2 regions of the Streptomyces sp. NPDC059454 genome follow, and region 2 is predicted to be linked to the other one. Evidence: riboswitches for the same ligand, from Rfam matches in the RefSeq annotation. Region 2 holds a riboswitch; the other holds the start of a gene.

Region 1 (7,762 bases), on a different contig from region 2:
CCTTGTGAATCGTTGGTCGAATGGGTTGGCCAGAGCTTGGCCGATGCCTACCATCGATCACCGCAAGACTTTGTGCACCGCCGCACAAGCTCTCCTCAGGAGGTCTCCTTGCACCGCCGCCGTCGCACCGCGCTCCTCCTCACCGCCGCGATCGCCGCAGCGGCGCCCCTGCTCACCGCCTGCGGGAACGACGCGCACCCCGGTGCGGCAGCCGTCGTCGGCGGCGAGCGGATCACCGTGTCGCAGCTGGAGAACCGGGTCGGCGAGGTCCGCGCGGCCCAGCGGGCGGCCGTACCGGACGACGCCCAGTACCAGCAGGCCATCGCCCGCACCGGCAGCCTCACCCGCGACACCCTGCACGGCATGGTCCTGGACCGGGTGCTGGAGCACGCCGCGCGGGACGCCGGCGTGACGGTCACCGACCGCGAGATCCAGCGGATGCGGTCCGGTCTGGAGCAGCAGGCCGGCGGCGCCGAGGCGCTGGAGGCGGCCTGGCTGCAGCAGTACGGCATCCCGCCGCAGCGCCTCGACGCCAACCTCCGCCTCCAGGTCCAGGCCCAGAAGCTCGCCCAGCGGCTCGGCACCGACACCAGCCGGCCCGAGTTCTGGCAGGCGCTGTCCGAGGCGAGCAAGGAACTCGACGTCGACCTCAACCCGCGCTACGGCAGTTGGGACGTGGAGAAGAGCAGCCGGGTCGACGCCAGGACGCCGTGGGTACGGGACGTCACGGCGACCGGGGTGCCGCAGACGCTCTGACCGGGCCGCCTGTGGACAACCGGCCTGTGGACAACTCGGGGACTGTCGGCGCAGTGGGCTAGTTTCGGGGTGTGAACGCAACCAGCCCCGCGCCGACCTCCGAGGCCGCCCCCGGCCGTGTCGTCCTGCTCACCACCAGCCACCGTGTCGCGCCCGGCCTGCTGTCCTGGCCGGCCTGGCAGGCCCTGCACGCGGCCGACAGGGTGCTGTGCGCGGACGGCGCCCACCCGCAGCTGCCGTATCTGCGGGAGGCGGGGATACCGGTCGAGGAGGCGGCACCGACCGCCGAGGAGATCGTCGACGCCTGTGCCGGCGGGCGGACGGTGGTGGTCGTCGCCACCGGTGAGGGCGAGCCCGTCCTGACCGACGGACTGGCCCGGCTGGCCGGGACCGGCCGGGTCCGGATGCCCGAGCTCGAACTGCTTCCCGCCTCCTACGACCTGCCGGGCGCCCGGCTGCTCGACCTCGTGCAGGTCATGGACCGCATCCGCGCGGAGTGCCCGTGGTCGTCCCGGCAGACCCACAAGGGCCTGGCGAAGTACGGCATCGAGGAGGCGTACGAACTCGTCGAGGCCATCGAGGAGGGCGACCGGGACGAGCTGCGCGAGGAGCTGGGGGACGTGCTGCTCCAGGTCGTCTTCCACGCGCGGATCGCCGAGGAGCACCCGGAGGAGCCGTTCTCCGTCGACGACGTGGCGGGGGGCATCGTGGCCAAGCTGATCCACCGCCACCCGCACGTCTTCGGCGGGGAGACCGCGGACACGCCGGAGGACGTCAAGGCGCACTGGCTGCGGACCAAGGCGGAGGAGAAGCGGCGCAGCTCGGTGACGGAGGGGGTGCCGCTCGGGCAGCCCGGGCTGGCGCTGGCGGCGAAGCTGGGGTCGAGGGCGCGGACGGCGGGGCTGGACGTGCCGGTGCCGGTGGGGGAGGGGGTCGGCTACGAGCTGCTGGGGCTGGCGGTGCGGGCGGAGGCGGCGGGGGTCGATCCGGAGGCGGCGTTGCGGGCGGCGGCGCGGGTGTATCGCGACGCGATACGAACCGCGGAAGGGCAGAGCGGGGACTGAGCGCGGGGTGCGGGGCAGGAGTTTCCTCACCCCGCCGGCCCTTCCCGTCACTTCCGGGGCTCCGCCCCCGGACCCCGTTCGCGCGGTTCCCCGCGCTCCTACAGGTCCGCGCCCTGCTCGCCCCGCCCGTTAGGGTCACCGCATGCATGACCAGCCCACCCCTCCTGCTCCGCCGGGACCCACTCCCGAGTTGTTCAGCCGGGAGTTCGCCACCGATCCCTACCCCGCCTACGCCTGGCTGCGTGAGCACGAGCCCGTGCGCAGGACGCGGCTGCCCAGTGGGGTGGAGGCCTGGCTGGTCACGCGGTATGCCGATGCCAAGCAGACCCTCGCCGACAACCGGCTCTCCAAGAACCCCGCGCACCACGACGAGCCCGCCCACGCCAAGGGCAAGACCGGTATCCCCGGGGAACGCCAGGCGGAGCTGATGACGCATCTGCTGAACATCGACCCGCCGGACCACACCCGGCTGCGCCGGCTGGTCAGCAAGGCGTTCACCCCGCGCCGGGTCGCCGAGTTCGCGCCCCGCGTGCAGGAGCTCACCGACGGGCTCATCGACCGGTTCGCGGACAGCGGCTCCGCCGACCTCATCCACGAGTTCGCCTTCCCCCTGCCCATCTACGCCATCTGCGACCTGCTCGGCGTCCCGCGCGAGGACCAGGACGACTTCCGGGACTGGGCGGGCATGATGATCCGTCACGGCGGGGGTCCGCGCGGAGGGGTCGCCCGGTCCGTGAAGAAGATGCGCGGCTATCTCGCCGAGCTGATCCACCGCAAGCGCGAGGCGCTCCCCGCCGAACCCGCCCCCGGCGAGGACCTCATCTCCGGCCTCATCCGCGCCTCCGACCACGGTGAGCACCTCACCGAGAACGAGGCCGCCGCGATGGCGTTCATCCTGTTGTTCGCCGGTTTCGAGACGACCGTCAATCTCATCGGCAACGGCACCTACGCCCTGCTCACCCACTCCGGCCAGCGCGAGCGGCTGCAGCGGGCCCTCGCCGCCGGGGAGCGCGGGCTGCTGGAGACCGGTGTCGAGGAGCTCCTGCGGTACGACGGCCCCGTGGAGCTCGCCACCTGGCGGTTCGCCACCGAGCCGGTCACCATCGGCGGGCAGCACATCGCGGCAGGCGACCCCGTCCTCGTCGTACTCGCCGCCGCGGACCGGGACCCGGAGCGGTTCGCCGGCCCGGACGTGCTCGACCTCGGCCGGCGCGACAACCAGCATCTGGGATACGGCCACGGCATCCACTACTGCCTGGGCGCCCCGCTGGCCCGCCTGGAGGGCCAGACCGCGCTCGCCACCCTGCTGACGCGTCTGCCGGACCTGCGGCTCGCGGTGGAACCGGCCGAACTCCGCCGGCGGGGCGGGCTCATCATGCGCGGACTGCGCACGCTCCCGGTGGAGTTCACTCCTCCGCGGAAGTGACGGGCCGGGCCGCCGTCCGCTGTGCCCCCGAGCGGGCCAGCGCAAACATGACACGCGCTCAACTCTGTGATCTTCACGTGATCTGCGCGGCATTAACTTGTGACAAGTGATCGTCTGCGGATACGTTCACCCATCAAGTGCGGTGCATCGGTCTCGGTTCGCCGCGCGGGTCATTGCTGTCTTGCGAAAGGTCTCCGCATGCTCTCCGGGAACGGTCGGCACCGCCGCCCCCGCCAGGCTCCGGCTCTCCTCGTCGCGGCCGGGGTGACCGGCTCCGCCATCGCGATCCCGCTCCTCGGAGCCGGCAGCGCCAGCGCGGCCGACGGTGCGACCTGGGACCGGGTCGCCGAATGCGAAAGCGGCGGCTCATGGAGCCAGAACACCGGCAACGGCTACTACGGCGGCCTGCAGTTGACCCAGGACGACTGGGAGAACTACGGCGGCCTGGACTACGCGGCCAGCGCCGACCAGGCCAGCCGCGGCCAGCAGATAGCCGTGGCCGAGAGAATCCTCGCCGACCAGGGGGTCGGCGCGTGGCGCACCTGCGGACTGACGGCGGGGCTGAACCAGGACTCGGCGTCGGCCGGCGTCGACACGGGCGTGGCTGGGGACTCCACCTCGGACACGTCCGACTCCTCCGGTTCGTCCGACTCGTCCGGGTCGTCGGACTCCGGCGGTTCATCCGCTTCGCCCTCCCCGTCGGCCACGTCCGGCCCGTCGTCCGGCGCCGAGGAATCGGAGGACGGCGAGGGTGCGGCCGGCGAATCGGCCAACTCCGACAAGTCGAGCGACTCGGACGCGGATTCGGACACCGGCTCCGGCGACGGATCCGGCACCTCCCCCTCCGTCTCGGCCACTCCCAGGGGTGATGAGTCGGACAAGTCCGGCCAGACCACCGGCTCTTCCGAAGCCTCCGACGCCGAAGGCACCGGTACCGGTCGTCACCGCGGCTCCAGTGCCGAGGAGGACCGTACGTCGGAATCGTCCGGCCGGCATGCCTCGCGCGGCACCGATGCCTCGCGCGACGCCGCCGACGGCTCGTACACCGTGCGCATCGGCGACAGCCTCTCGTCCATTGCCGACTCCCTTGAGTTCGACGGCGGATGGCGGTCGCTCTACGCCGAGAACGAGCAGGTCGTCGGCGTCGACCCGGACCTCATCCTGCCGGGTCAGGAGCTCGAGGTCGGGGTCGAACCGGGCGAAAAGTGACGCTCGAAAGGGCGTGGATCCGGCGGCGGTTGGCGTCATGTTTCGCGGCGAATGTCCGGTTTAAAGGCTGTGAGAGATAGGTCTCAGAAGCCCTGATCGTCTTTGAAATTCCGTGGATCGCGTGTCTACGGTCGTGACCGCTCGCCATCGCGGGCCCCGGCTGCCGCCACGCCGAATCCTGCCAGTGGCAGCACGGGAACAGTCGTCGCGTCATGCGCCGTAGGCAGGAGCGGGGGACCCAAGGTAAGTGCCCCTTCCGGTGATTGACACCGGATCGGGCTTGGGGTGAAGCCGCGTCCCGTGAGGGGCGTGGCCGGGCAACTCAACCGGCCCGAACCCGACAGCTCACCTCGCAGGCGTCGGTGAGGGGATCCAACCATGCTGTTTTCCGGCAAGGGCAAGCACCGTCGTCCGTCCAAGGCCACCCGCGCGATCGCCGTCGCCGGTGTCGCCTCCGCCGCCGTCGCCGCCCCGCTGATGGCGGCCGGCAGCGCCTCCGCCGCCACCGCCTCCGAGTGGGACGCCGTCGCCCAGTGCGAGTCCGGCGGCAACTGGTCCATCAATACCGGCAACGGTTACTACGGCGGTCTGCAGTTCTCCGCCTCCACCTGGGCCGCGTACGGCGGCACGCAGTACGCCGCCACCGCCGACCAGGCCGGCAAGGCCCAGCAGATCGAGATCGCCGAGAAGGTCCTCGCGGGCCAGGGCAAGGGCGCCTGGCCGGTCTGCGGCACGGGCCTGTCCAACACCGCCTACACCGGCTCCTCCTCGAACGACACCTCGAACGGCTCCTCGCAGAGCACCGGTTCCACCGAGACCCGTGAGGCCGAGCAGAAGGCCTCCCGCTCCGCCGAGCGCCCGGCCGCCGAGCAGAAGGCCGAGGAGAAGACCGTCACCACCCCGACCGGCGAGAAGGTCGAGAAGGGCGACGGCGAGTACAAGGTCGTCAAGGGCGACACCCTCAGCTCCATCGCCGCCGAGCGCGACGTCAAGGGCGGCTGGGCCGAGCTGTTCGAGCTGAACGACGACATCGTCGACGACGCCGACCTCATCTACCCGGGCCAGCAGCTGCACCTGAAGTAAGCGGCTGTCCCCCTGCTACCCGCCCCGGTGCGTCTTCCCCCGTGCGCGCCGGGGCGGGGTTTTTTACGGCCGGGTTTCCGGAAACAGCTTTGTTCCGTTCGGAAACAATTTACTCTCGGTTCTGTCCACGGGGCGGGCGACCGGCTGGCCGATCGTCCGGAGCCGGTTAGGCTCGGACTCGCAAGACCCTCCGGGGTCCTGCTCGCCCGCGTCACATCCAAGAAGGAGATGCTCGTGCCGTCCATCGACGTCGTCGTAGCCCGGGAAATCCTGGACTCCCGAGGCAACCCCACGGTCGAGGTCGAGGTCGGCCTCGACGACGGCAGCACGGGTCGTGCCGCCGTCCCGTCCGGCGCCTCCACCGGCGCCTTCGAGGCCATCGAACTCCGTGACGGCGATGCCAACCGTTACCTGGGCAAGGGTGTCGAGAAGGCCGTCCTGGCCGTCATCGAGCAGATCGGCCCGGAGCTCGTCGGCTACGACGCCACCGAGCAGCGCCTGATCGACCAGGCGATGTTCGACCTGGACGCCACCGACAACAAGGGCTCCCTCGGCGCCAACGCCATCCTCGGCGTCTCGCTCGCCGTCGCCCACGCCGCCTCCGAGGCGTCCGACCTCCCGCTCTTCCGCTACCTGGGCGGCCCCAACGCGCACCTGCTGCCGGTGCCGATGATGAACATCCTGAACGGCGGCTCGCACGCCGACTCCAACGTGGACATCCAGGAGTTCATGATCGCCCCGATCGGCGCGGAGTCCTTCTCCGAGGCCCTGCGCTGGGGCGCCGAGATCTACCACACCCTGAAGAAGGTCCTGAAGAGCAAGGGCCTGGCCACCGGCCTCGGCGACGAGGGCGGTTTCGCCCCGAACCTCGGCTCCAACCGCGAGGCCCTCGACCTCATCCTCGAGGCCGTCAAGGAGGCCGGCTACACCCCCGGCGAGCAGATCGCGCTGGCGCTCGACGTCGCCGCGTCCGAGTTCTACAAGGACGGCGTCTACACCTTCGAGGGCAAGGAGCGCTCCGCCGCCGAGATGACCGAGTACTACGCCGAGCTCGTCGACGCGTACCCGCTCGTCTCCATCGAGGACCCGCTGTTCGAGGACGACTGGGAGGGCTGGAAGACCATCACCGCCAAGCTCGGTGACAAGGTCCAGCTCGTCGGCGACGACCTGTTCGTCACCAACCCCGAGCGCCTCGCCCGCGGCATCGAGGAGGGCGCCGCCAACGCGCTCCTCGTCAAGGTCAACCAGATCGGCTCGCTGACCGAGACCCTGGACGCCGTCGAGCTGGCCCAGCGCAGCGGCTTCAAGTGCATGATGTCCCACCGCTCCGGCGAGACCGAGGACGTCACCATCGCCGACCTGGCCGTCGCCACCAACTGCGGCCAGATCAAGACCGGCGCCCCGGCCCGTTCCGAGCGCGTCGCCAAGTACAACCAGCTGCTGCGCATCGAGGAGATCCTCGACGACGCCGCGGTGTACGCCGGCCGCAGCGCGTTCCCGCGCTTCAAGGGCTGACCCGCCCCGTAAGAGGCAGCGTCGTACGTACGTCCCCGTACCCGGTCCCGTACCGTGTGCGGGGACGTACGCACGTATGAAGGCGAACCGGAGGCGGAACATGGCGGTCAGGGACCGGGACCGTTTCTCCACCGCGACCAGGATCCGGCTGATCGGTGAGCAGACCGCGGCCCGGGTCTACCGCTCGCAGACCAAACGCCAGGCCCGCCGCTCCCGGCTGACCGGCCGGGCCGCGCTGCTCGCCCTGGTGGTCTGCTCCCTGATCGTCGCCCTCGCCTATCCCATGCGGCAGTACGTCTCCCAGCGCGCGGACATCGCCGACCTCCAGCAGGAGCAGGACGAGACCCGCCGACGGGTCGAACGGCTGCGCGACATGAAGGCGCGCTGGCAGGACGACGCGTACGCCGAGCAGGAGATCCGCCGGCGGCTGCACTACGTCATGCCCGGCGAGACCGGCTACATCGTCATCGACCCGGGTACGGCGAAGAAGTCCCGCACGGATCTCGAAGCCGCCGACCGCCCCTGGTACGCGAACGTCTGGGACGGCGTCGACAAGGCCGACGCCGCCGACCAGTGACCCTCATGGAAAGCCGCAGAAAGACACGTATGGACACGCCCGCCCGCCGCCCGGACACCACCTCCCAGGAACAGCGCTCCGCGCTGACCTTGTTCGATCTGCCCACGACCCCCCGCACCGAGCCCACCGACG
Region 2 (7,762 bases):
AGGCCCGCCGTGACGACCGCCAGGATGATCGATCCCGCCCCGGTGCGGCCGAGGAACGCGCTGACGGCCACGCCGATGCCGAAGACGGCGAGCGCGCAGGCGAGACCGGTCTGCAGGCTGGTGCCGAGCGGGTGTTGCTCCCACGTCAGTTTGGTGCCGAGACCTCCGGCGAGCAGGGCGAACAGGAAGATCCAGCCGCCGGTCCCGCGGGGGCCGCGCGGCGTCGGCGGCCGGCGGAGCGGCGCGTACGCGGTGCCGCGGGTACCGGTGCGGGGGTCGAGGCTGATGTCGACGGCGGCGGCGATGTCCATGGCGCGGGAGTCCTGGGGGCCCCACAGATAGCCCGTGCCCCCGACGTGTGTGCCGTCCTTGACGATGGGATCACGCCACCACGACGGGAAGGCGGAGGGGGCCGGCGGTGCCTGGGGCTCCGGCGGGGCGTCGGCCACGGCCTGGGCGGCTATGTGATCGGGGCTGGGCGCACCGCGCCGCCGTGACCAGTACCCGGCGCCGGCGAGCAGCAGGGACAGTATGACGGCGAAGCTCAGCACCCCGTCGTTGCTCAGCATGGTGAGGAAGACGCCGCAGCCGACCAGCGCGAACAGCACGGCCGTCAGGGTGTGGCCGTCGACCCGGCCGGTCAGCAGCCGGCGGATCTCGTTCTCCTCGTCGTCCTCGTACGGGACGAAGAGCCAGGTGAAGCCGTAGAAGATGAGGCCGATGCCGCCGGTGGCGGACAGGACCGCGAGCGTGATCCGGAAGATCACCGGGTCCATGTCGCACTGCCGGCCGAGCCCCGCGCACACCCCGCCGAGCATCTGGTGCCGGCGGTCGCGCCGGAGGCGTCCGCTGTCGTCGGCCCGCTCCGGTGGCGGGTCGGCCGCTCCCCCCGGGGCGGAGACGGGTCCCGGATCCGTCGCGGCGTGCTGGTGATCGGTCATGGGTCCATGGTGACGGGCGAGCCGCCGCGGCGGCAGTCGGTACGACCCTGGCCGGACCCTGATATCGGCCCCCGAAGGAGGCCGGGGGAGCGTTCGGCGGTCCCGGCCCGTGGAGATCAGGGGAGTCTCCGGGGCCGACCCTGATGCTCCGGTACTTCGGGCGTGTGACCATCAGTGGCATGTCGGAAGCCGCAGCAGCGCCCGTAGCCGAGCCGCGGCCGCCGCGCAAGCTCTACCGCAGCAGCGACGGACGCTGGCTCGGTGGTGTGGCGCGAGGGCTCGCGGGACACCTCGGGCTGCCCGTGATCTGGGTACGTCTCGTCTTCGTCGGTCTGTTCATGGCCGACGGTCTCGGTGCGCTGCTGTACGCCGCGTTCTGGTTCTTCGTACCGCTGGGCGTCGGCGGGGTGGACGCGCAGAAGCCGCCCTCCCTGGTGACGACGGAGACCTCGCCGGACGGCCGGCGCAGACTCGTCACCCGGAAACCGGACAAGGGCCAGATCGTCGCCCTGCTCCTCATGGTCGTGGTGGCCATGATCTTCGTGGGCAATGTGAACCTGACCAACGGCGCCAGGGCCTACCTCTGGCCGACCGTGCTGGTCGGTGCGGGCGTCGCCCTGGTCTGGCGGCAGGCGGACAACGCCCGCCGGGCCCGCTGGATGGAGGTCGGCCGCCGCCGGCGCACGGTCACGCTGCTGCGGGCCGTGGCCGGTGTGCTCCTGGTGACGGCGGGGGCCTCGGGCATCTTCGTCCTGCGGGGCTCCGGCAGCCACCTCGGCTCGGTGCTCCAGGCGGCCCTCGCGGTCCTCGTCGGCATCACCCTCCTCGCAGGCCCCTACCTCGTGCGCATGACACAGGACCTCTCCGAGGAGCGCCTGATGCGCATCCGGGCCCAGGAACGCGCGGAGGTCGCCGCCCATGTCCACGACTCGGTGCTGCACACCCTCACCCTGATCCAGCGCAACGCGGACAACGCGGGCGAGGTGCGTCGCCTGGCCCGGGCCCAGGAGCGCGACCTGCGCGCCTGGCTCTACAAGCCGGAGGGCAACGGCAAGGACGAGGACGACGAACCCACCACGCTCGCCGAGGCGGTGAAGCGCAACGCCGCCGAGGTGGAGGACAAGCACGGTGTCCCCCTCGAGGTCGTGGTCGTCGGCGACTGCCCGCTCGACGAGAGAATCGGTGCACAGATGCAGGCCGCGCGCGAAGCGATGGTCAATGCCGCCAAGTACGGTGGCGAGGGAGGCGCGGTGCAGGTCTACGCCGAAGTCGAGGGAAGGACGGTCTTCGTGTCCGTCCGGGACCGCGGCCCCGGCTTCGACCTGGACTCGATACCCGCCGACCGCATGGGCGTCAGAGAATCGATCATCGGCCGCATGGAGCGCTACGGCGGCACGGCGCGGCTGCGCGCGGTGCCGGACGGCGGCACGGAGGTCGAGCTGGAGATGGAAAGGGCGGAGAAGACGTCATGAGCGAGCCGACCGAGGTGAACGGAACGACGGGAGCGGCACAGGGAGCCGAGTCCGCGGAATCGGCCGCCGGTACCGCCGGGCGTCATGTGCGCGTCGTCCTCGTCGACGACCACCGCATGTTCCGCACGGGCGTCCAGGCGGAGATCGGGCAGACCGAGCAGACCGGTGTCGAGGTGGTCGGCGAGGCCGCCGACGTCGACCAGGCGGTCACGGTCATCACCGCCACCCGGCCCGAGGTGGTCCTGCTCGACGTGCACCTGCCCGGTGGCGGCGGTGTCGAGGTGCTGCGCCGCTGTGCCCCGTTGATGGGTGACGCCGAGCAGCCGGTCCGTTTCCTTGCCCTGTCCGTGTCGGACGCGGCGGAGGACGTGATCGGGGTGATCCGGGGCGGTGCCCGCGGATACGTGACCAAGACGATCACCGGGACCGACCTGGTCGACTCGATCTTCCGGGTGCAGGAGGGGGACGCGGTCTTCTCGCCGCGTCTGGCCGGCTTCGTCCTGGACGCCTTCGCCTCGACCGACGCCCCGCCGGTCGACGAGGACATGGACCGCCTCACCCAGCGCGAGCGGGAGGTACTACGGCTGATCGCCCGGGGCTACGCCTACAAGGAGATCGCCAAGCAGCTGTTCATCTCGGTGAAGACGGTCGAGTCCCACGTCTCGGCGGTCCTGCGCAAGCTCCAGCTGTCCAACCGCCACGAACTGACCCGCTGGGCGACGGCGCGGCGGCTGGTCTGAGCGGGCCGTTCGGACCACGCGCGTGGCGCCTGCGAAGGGCATCTCGCCGGGAGCCGCGCGGCTCCGGTGGCGGGTTGTGCGGAAGTGGCGTGAGCGGACCCGTCGGGGGACCACAAGTGGCAGGGGCCCTGCTCCGGCTTCGTCGTCTTCGCTCAGGGTGATGACCGATGTGCCGGAGGAAGGACGGATGAGGGCGCCGGAGTGCTACGCGGCGGCTATGGCTAGGCTCCGGCCTCATGGACGTACTCATCCACCTCTTCGTCGGTCTGCACATCATCGGCATCGCGTCGCTCCTCGGCGGTTTCCTCACCCAGATGAAGGCGATGGGCGCGGGCACCGCCCGGTTCGTCCCCGCGATGCTGCACGGTGCGCTGACGATGCTGGTCACCGGTGTGGTCCTGGTCGGCCTCAACCAGGCCCAGGACTACTCCGTCGACAACATCAAGATCGGCGTGAAGCTGGCCCTGCTGATCGTGATCCTCGGCCTGGTCTATGTGAAGCGGGACGAGGAGAGGGTGGACAAGGGCCTGTTCGGCCTGGTCGGCCTGCTGACCGTGACGAATGTCTTCATCGCGGTGCTGTGGACCTGATCGCCTCCGCCCGGCGCCGCGTGCAGGGGCGCCGGGCTCCGTCCCCCGAGCAGGTCAGGCGGGGCGCACCACGCTGTGGATCGAGGACTCGCCGTCGTAGAAGATCGACTCCTCGCGGACGTACGTGCCGGGCTTCGGCGCGTGGATCATCATCCCGTTGCCGATGTAGATGCCCACGTGGGTGACATCGTCGTAGAAGAAGACCAGGTCACCGGGGAGGGCCTGGGAGACGGGGACCGTCGTGCCCGCGTCGACCTGGTCGTAGGTGGTGCGCGGGACGGTGACGCCGGCGGCCTTCCACGCGGCCTGGGTGAGGCCTGAGCAGTCGTAGGAGCCGGGGCCGGTGGCGCCCCAGACGTACGGCTTGCCGATCTGCGCGCGGGCGAAGGCGAGGGCCTTCTCGGCCTTGGTGGCGTATGAGGAGTCGGTGGACGGCGTGGTGGCCGAGCCGGAGGACCCCGAGGAGCTGCCCGACGTGCCGTCGTCCTGCTGAGCGGCGGCGGCCTCCTCCTGGGCCTTCTGCTGCTCCGCCTGCTGCCGGGCGAGCTCGGCGGCCTTGCGGGCGGCCTCCTTCTGCTTCTTCTTCTCGATCGCCGCGAGCCGTGCCTTCTCCTCGGCGGTCAGCTTCGACATCAGCGCGCGGGCGTCGGCGAGCTTCTTCTGGACGGTGGCCTTGGCCGTCTTCAGGTCGCCCTGGGACTCGGTGAGCGTCTCGAGGCTCTCGGTGGCCTCCTGGCGCTTCTTCATCGTCTCGGACTGCTGGGTGACGTAGTCGTCGACCGCTTCCTTCTGGCGGCCGGTCATCCGGTCCATCAGCTGGGACCGGTCGAAGAAGTCCTGCGGGGTGTCCGCGAGCAGGAAGGTCGCGGTGTCGGGGACACCGGAACCGGTCCGGTACTGGGCGGCGGCGAAGGTGCCCAGCTCCTCCCGCGCGTCGTTGAGCTTCTGGGTGCGCTTGGCCACGTCGTCGAGGAGGGTGCCGACCTGCTTGCGCTGCTTCGCGGTCTTCTCCTTGGCCGCGTTGTACTTCTCGGTCGCCGACTCCGCCTGGCGGTAGAGGTCGTCGACCTTCTTCTCGACCTCCTCCAGGCTCGGCCTGCCGTCGTCGGAGGGGGCGGCGGTGGCCGTCTGGGACAGCAGGGCCACGGAGGTCAGCGCGGCCGTGGCGAGGGCCGGGGTCCGTATGCCTGCCACGCGCGTGCCGGGGATGCGCGACTTGCGGTGCGACGCCAAGGGAGGCGACTCCTTCCAGTGCTCCGCCTACCGGGTTAGCTGTCGGGTTCGGGCGGGTGCTTGGAAGGGTTGCCCTACGGCCGCTCCGCGAGGGAGTGGGCCGATTCACCCCAAGGTTTCGGTGGGTCCCCGGCTCCGGCTGCCGTGATCGGCAGTGACGGACTCGGCGGAGGCCGCGCGGCCCGGCGAGGTTCGCCGGTGGGGGTCGCACGGCCCGCCCGCACCGTAGCCAACTGGTGTGGTCCCTGTGAAGGTTGATGGGTGATATGCCCGATACATTTTCGTGACCTTGCGTGTGGCGTCACGCAGGGTGAGATGATGGTTCTGGAGGGTGCGTGTTCTGCCCCGGCTGCCGGAATCCGGGGATGTTCCCGGGGCGGCCCCGGGTTGTCGGTGGAGCGCCCTAGACTCGGAGAGCGATGAGCAGCCTCTTTGACGACAGCTTCCTGGCAGACCTCCAGGCCCGGCGGGGCCCCGCGGAGGAGCCCCCGCCACCACCCGAGGACGAGCACGTACCGGAGCAGATCCCGGACGACCTGTTCGGCGGGAGGTTCGACGTGCCGCCGGACAGGGACACCCACTACCGCGACGGCGCCCCGCGCCCGGTGATCGACGCCGCCGCGCTCCTCGAAGGGCTCAACGACAACCAGCGCGCCGCCGTCGCCCACTCCGGCTCCCCGCTGCTCATCGTGGCCGGCGCCGGCTCCGGCAAGACCCGCGTGCTCACCCACCGCATCGCCCACCTGCTGGCCGAGCGGCACGTCCACCCGGGCCAGATCCTCGCGATCACCTTCACCAACAAGGCCGCGGGTGAGATGAAGGAGCGCGTCGAGCAGCTCGTCGGCCCGCGCGCGGGCGCCATGTGGGTCATGACGTTCCACAGCGCGTGCGTGCGCATCCTGCGCCGCGAGAGCAAGAAGCTCGGCTTCACGTCGTCGTTCTCGATCTACGACGCCGCCGACTCCAAGCGTCTGATGGCCCTGGTCTGCCGGGACCTCGACCTCGACCCCAAGCGCTTCCCGCCGAAGTCCTTCAGCGCCAGGATCAGCAATCTGAAGAACGAGCTGATCGACGAGGAGGACTTCGCCGCCCGGGCCGCCGACGGTTTCGAGAAGACCCTCGCCCAGGCCTACGCCATGTACCAGTCACGCCTGCGCGAGGCGAACGCCCTCGACTTCGACGATCTGATCATGACGACGGTCAACCTGCTCCGCGCCTTCCCGGACGTCGCCGAGCACTACCGCCGCCGCTTCCGGCACGTCATGGTCGACGAGTACCAGGACACCAACCACGCCCAGTACGCCCTGGTGCGTGAGCTTGTCGGCACCTCCGGGCACCCCGCCGACGTACCGCCCGCCGAGCTGTGCGTGGTGGGTGACGCCGACCAGTCGATCTACGCCTTCCGCGGCGCGACGATCCGCAACATCCTCCAGTTCGAGGAGGACTACCCGGACGCGACCACGATCCTGCTGGAGCAGAACTACCGCTCCACGCAGACCATCCTGAGCGCGGCCAACGCCGTCATCGAGCGCAACGAGTCCCGCCGCCCCAAGAACCTGTGGACCAACGCCGGCACGGGCGCGCGGATCACCGGGTACGTCGCGGACACCGAGCACGACGAGGCCCAGTTCGTCGCCGACGAGATAGACCGCCTCACGGACGCGGGCGAGGCGAAGGCGGGTGACGTCGCCGTCTTCTACCGCACCAACGCCCAGTCCCGTGTCTTCGAGGAGATCTTCATCCGCGTTGGCCTGCCCTACAAGGTCGTCGGCGGCGTCCGCTTCTACGAGCGCAAGGAGGTCCGGGACGTCCTGTCCTATCTGCGGGTGCTCGCCAACCCCGAGGACTCGGTGCCGCTGCGCCGCATCCTCAACGTCCCCAAGCGGGGCATCGGCGACCGTGCGGAGGCCATGATCGACGCCCTCGCCCAGCGCGAGAGGATCAGCTTCCCGCAGGCGCTGAAGCGCGTCGACGAGGCGTACGGCATGGCCGCGCGGTCGTCGAACGCGGTCAAGCGGTTCAACACGCTGATGGAGGACCTGCGTACGGTCGTCGAGTCCGGGGCGGGCCCGGCGACGGTTCTGGAGGCGATCCTCGAACGCACCGGTTATCTTGCCGAGTTGCAGGCATCCACCGACCCGCAGGACGAGACCCGGATCGAGAACCTCCAGGAACTCGCGTCCGTCGCCCTGGAGTTCGAGCAGGAGCGCGGCGAGGGCGAGTCGGTGGCGCTGTCCGACTTCCTGGAGCAGGTCGCCCTGGTCGCCGACTCCGACCAGATCCCCGACGAGGACGAGGACGGCTCCGGAGTCATCACCCTGATGACCCTGCACACCGCCAAGGGCCTGGAGTTCCCGGTCGTCTTCCTCACCGGCATGGAGGACGGCGTCTTCCCGCACATGCGCGCCCTCGGCCAGACCAAGGAGCTGGAGGAGGAACGGCGCCTGGCGTACGTCGGCATCACGCGCGCGCGTGAGCGGCTGTACCTGACCAGGTCGACGCTGCGCAGCGCGTGGGGCCAGCCGTCCTACAACCCGCCCTCGCGCTTCCTGGAGGAGATCCCGGCCGCCCATCTGGAGTGGAAGCGGACGGGGGCCGGCGCGCCCGCGTCGTCCGGTCCGGCGTCGGGCGCCTCCGGTTTCGCCACCCGGCGGGCCGCGGACAAGCCCGCGGTGTCGCTGGTGGTCGGGGACCGGGTCACCCACGACCAGTTCGGCCTCGGCACGGTGGTCGCGGTGAAGGGCACGGGGGCGAACACGGAGGCGACGATCGACTTCGGGGACCCC

Evidence for each region. Region 2 has a riboswitch for cyclic di-AMP ahead of ACFXAE_RS02075 (NlpC/P60 family protein). Riboswitches for the same ligand answer to the same signal wherever they lie in the genome.
Region 1: another riboswitch for cyclic di-AMP. It lies ahead of ACFXAE_RS08510 (transglycosylase family protein); the one in region 2 lies ahead of ACFXAE_RS02075 (NlpC/P60 family protein).

The regions. Positions count from the first base shown of each region.
Region 1 is NZ_JBHYVC010000008.1:144,178-151,939, forward strand. It holds gene ACFXAE_RS08490 (SurA N-terminal domain-containing protein) at 109-756, shown strand; gene ACFXAE_RS08495 (nucleoside triphosphate pyrophosphohydrolase) at 828-1,820, shown strand; gene ACFXAE_RS08500 (cytochrome P450) at 1,963-3,246, shown strand; gene ACFXAE_RS08505 (transglycosylase family protein) at 3,445-4,455, shown strand; cyclic di-AMP (ydaO/yuaA leader) riboswitch at 4,661-4,829, shown strand; gene ACFXAE_RS08510 (transglycosylase family protein) at 4,834-5,538, shown strand; gene eno (phosphopyruvate hydratase) at 5,773-7,053, shown strand; gene ACFXAE_RS08520 (septum formation initiator family protein) at 7,154-7,630, shown strand; gene ACFXAE_RS08525 (DUF501 domain-containing protein) at 7,660-7,762, shown strand, end outside.
Region 2 is NZ_JBHYVC010000002.1:154,332-162,093, reverse strand. It holds gene ACFXAE_RS02095 (PspC domain-containing protein) at 1-941, opposite strand, end outside; gene ACFXAE_RS02090 (PspC domain-containing protein) at 1,121-2,413, shown strand; gene ACFXAE_RS02085 (LuxR C-terminal-related transcriptional regulator) at 2,410-3,153, shown strand; gene ACFXAE_RS02080 (hypothetical protein) at 3,390-3,743, shown strand; gene ACFXAE_RS02075 (NlpC/P60 family protein) at 3,798-4,976, opposite strand; cyclic di-AMP (ydaO/yuaA leader) riboswitch at 4,984-5,140, opposite strand; gene pcrA (DNA helicase PcrA) at 5,396-7,762, shown strand, end outside.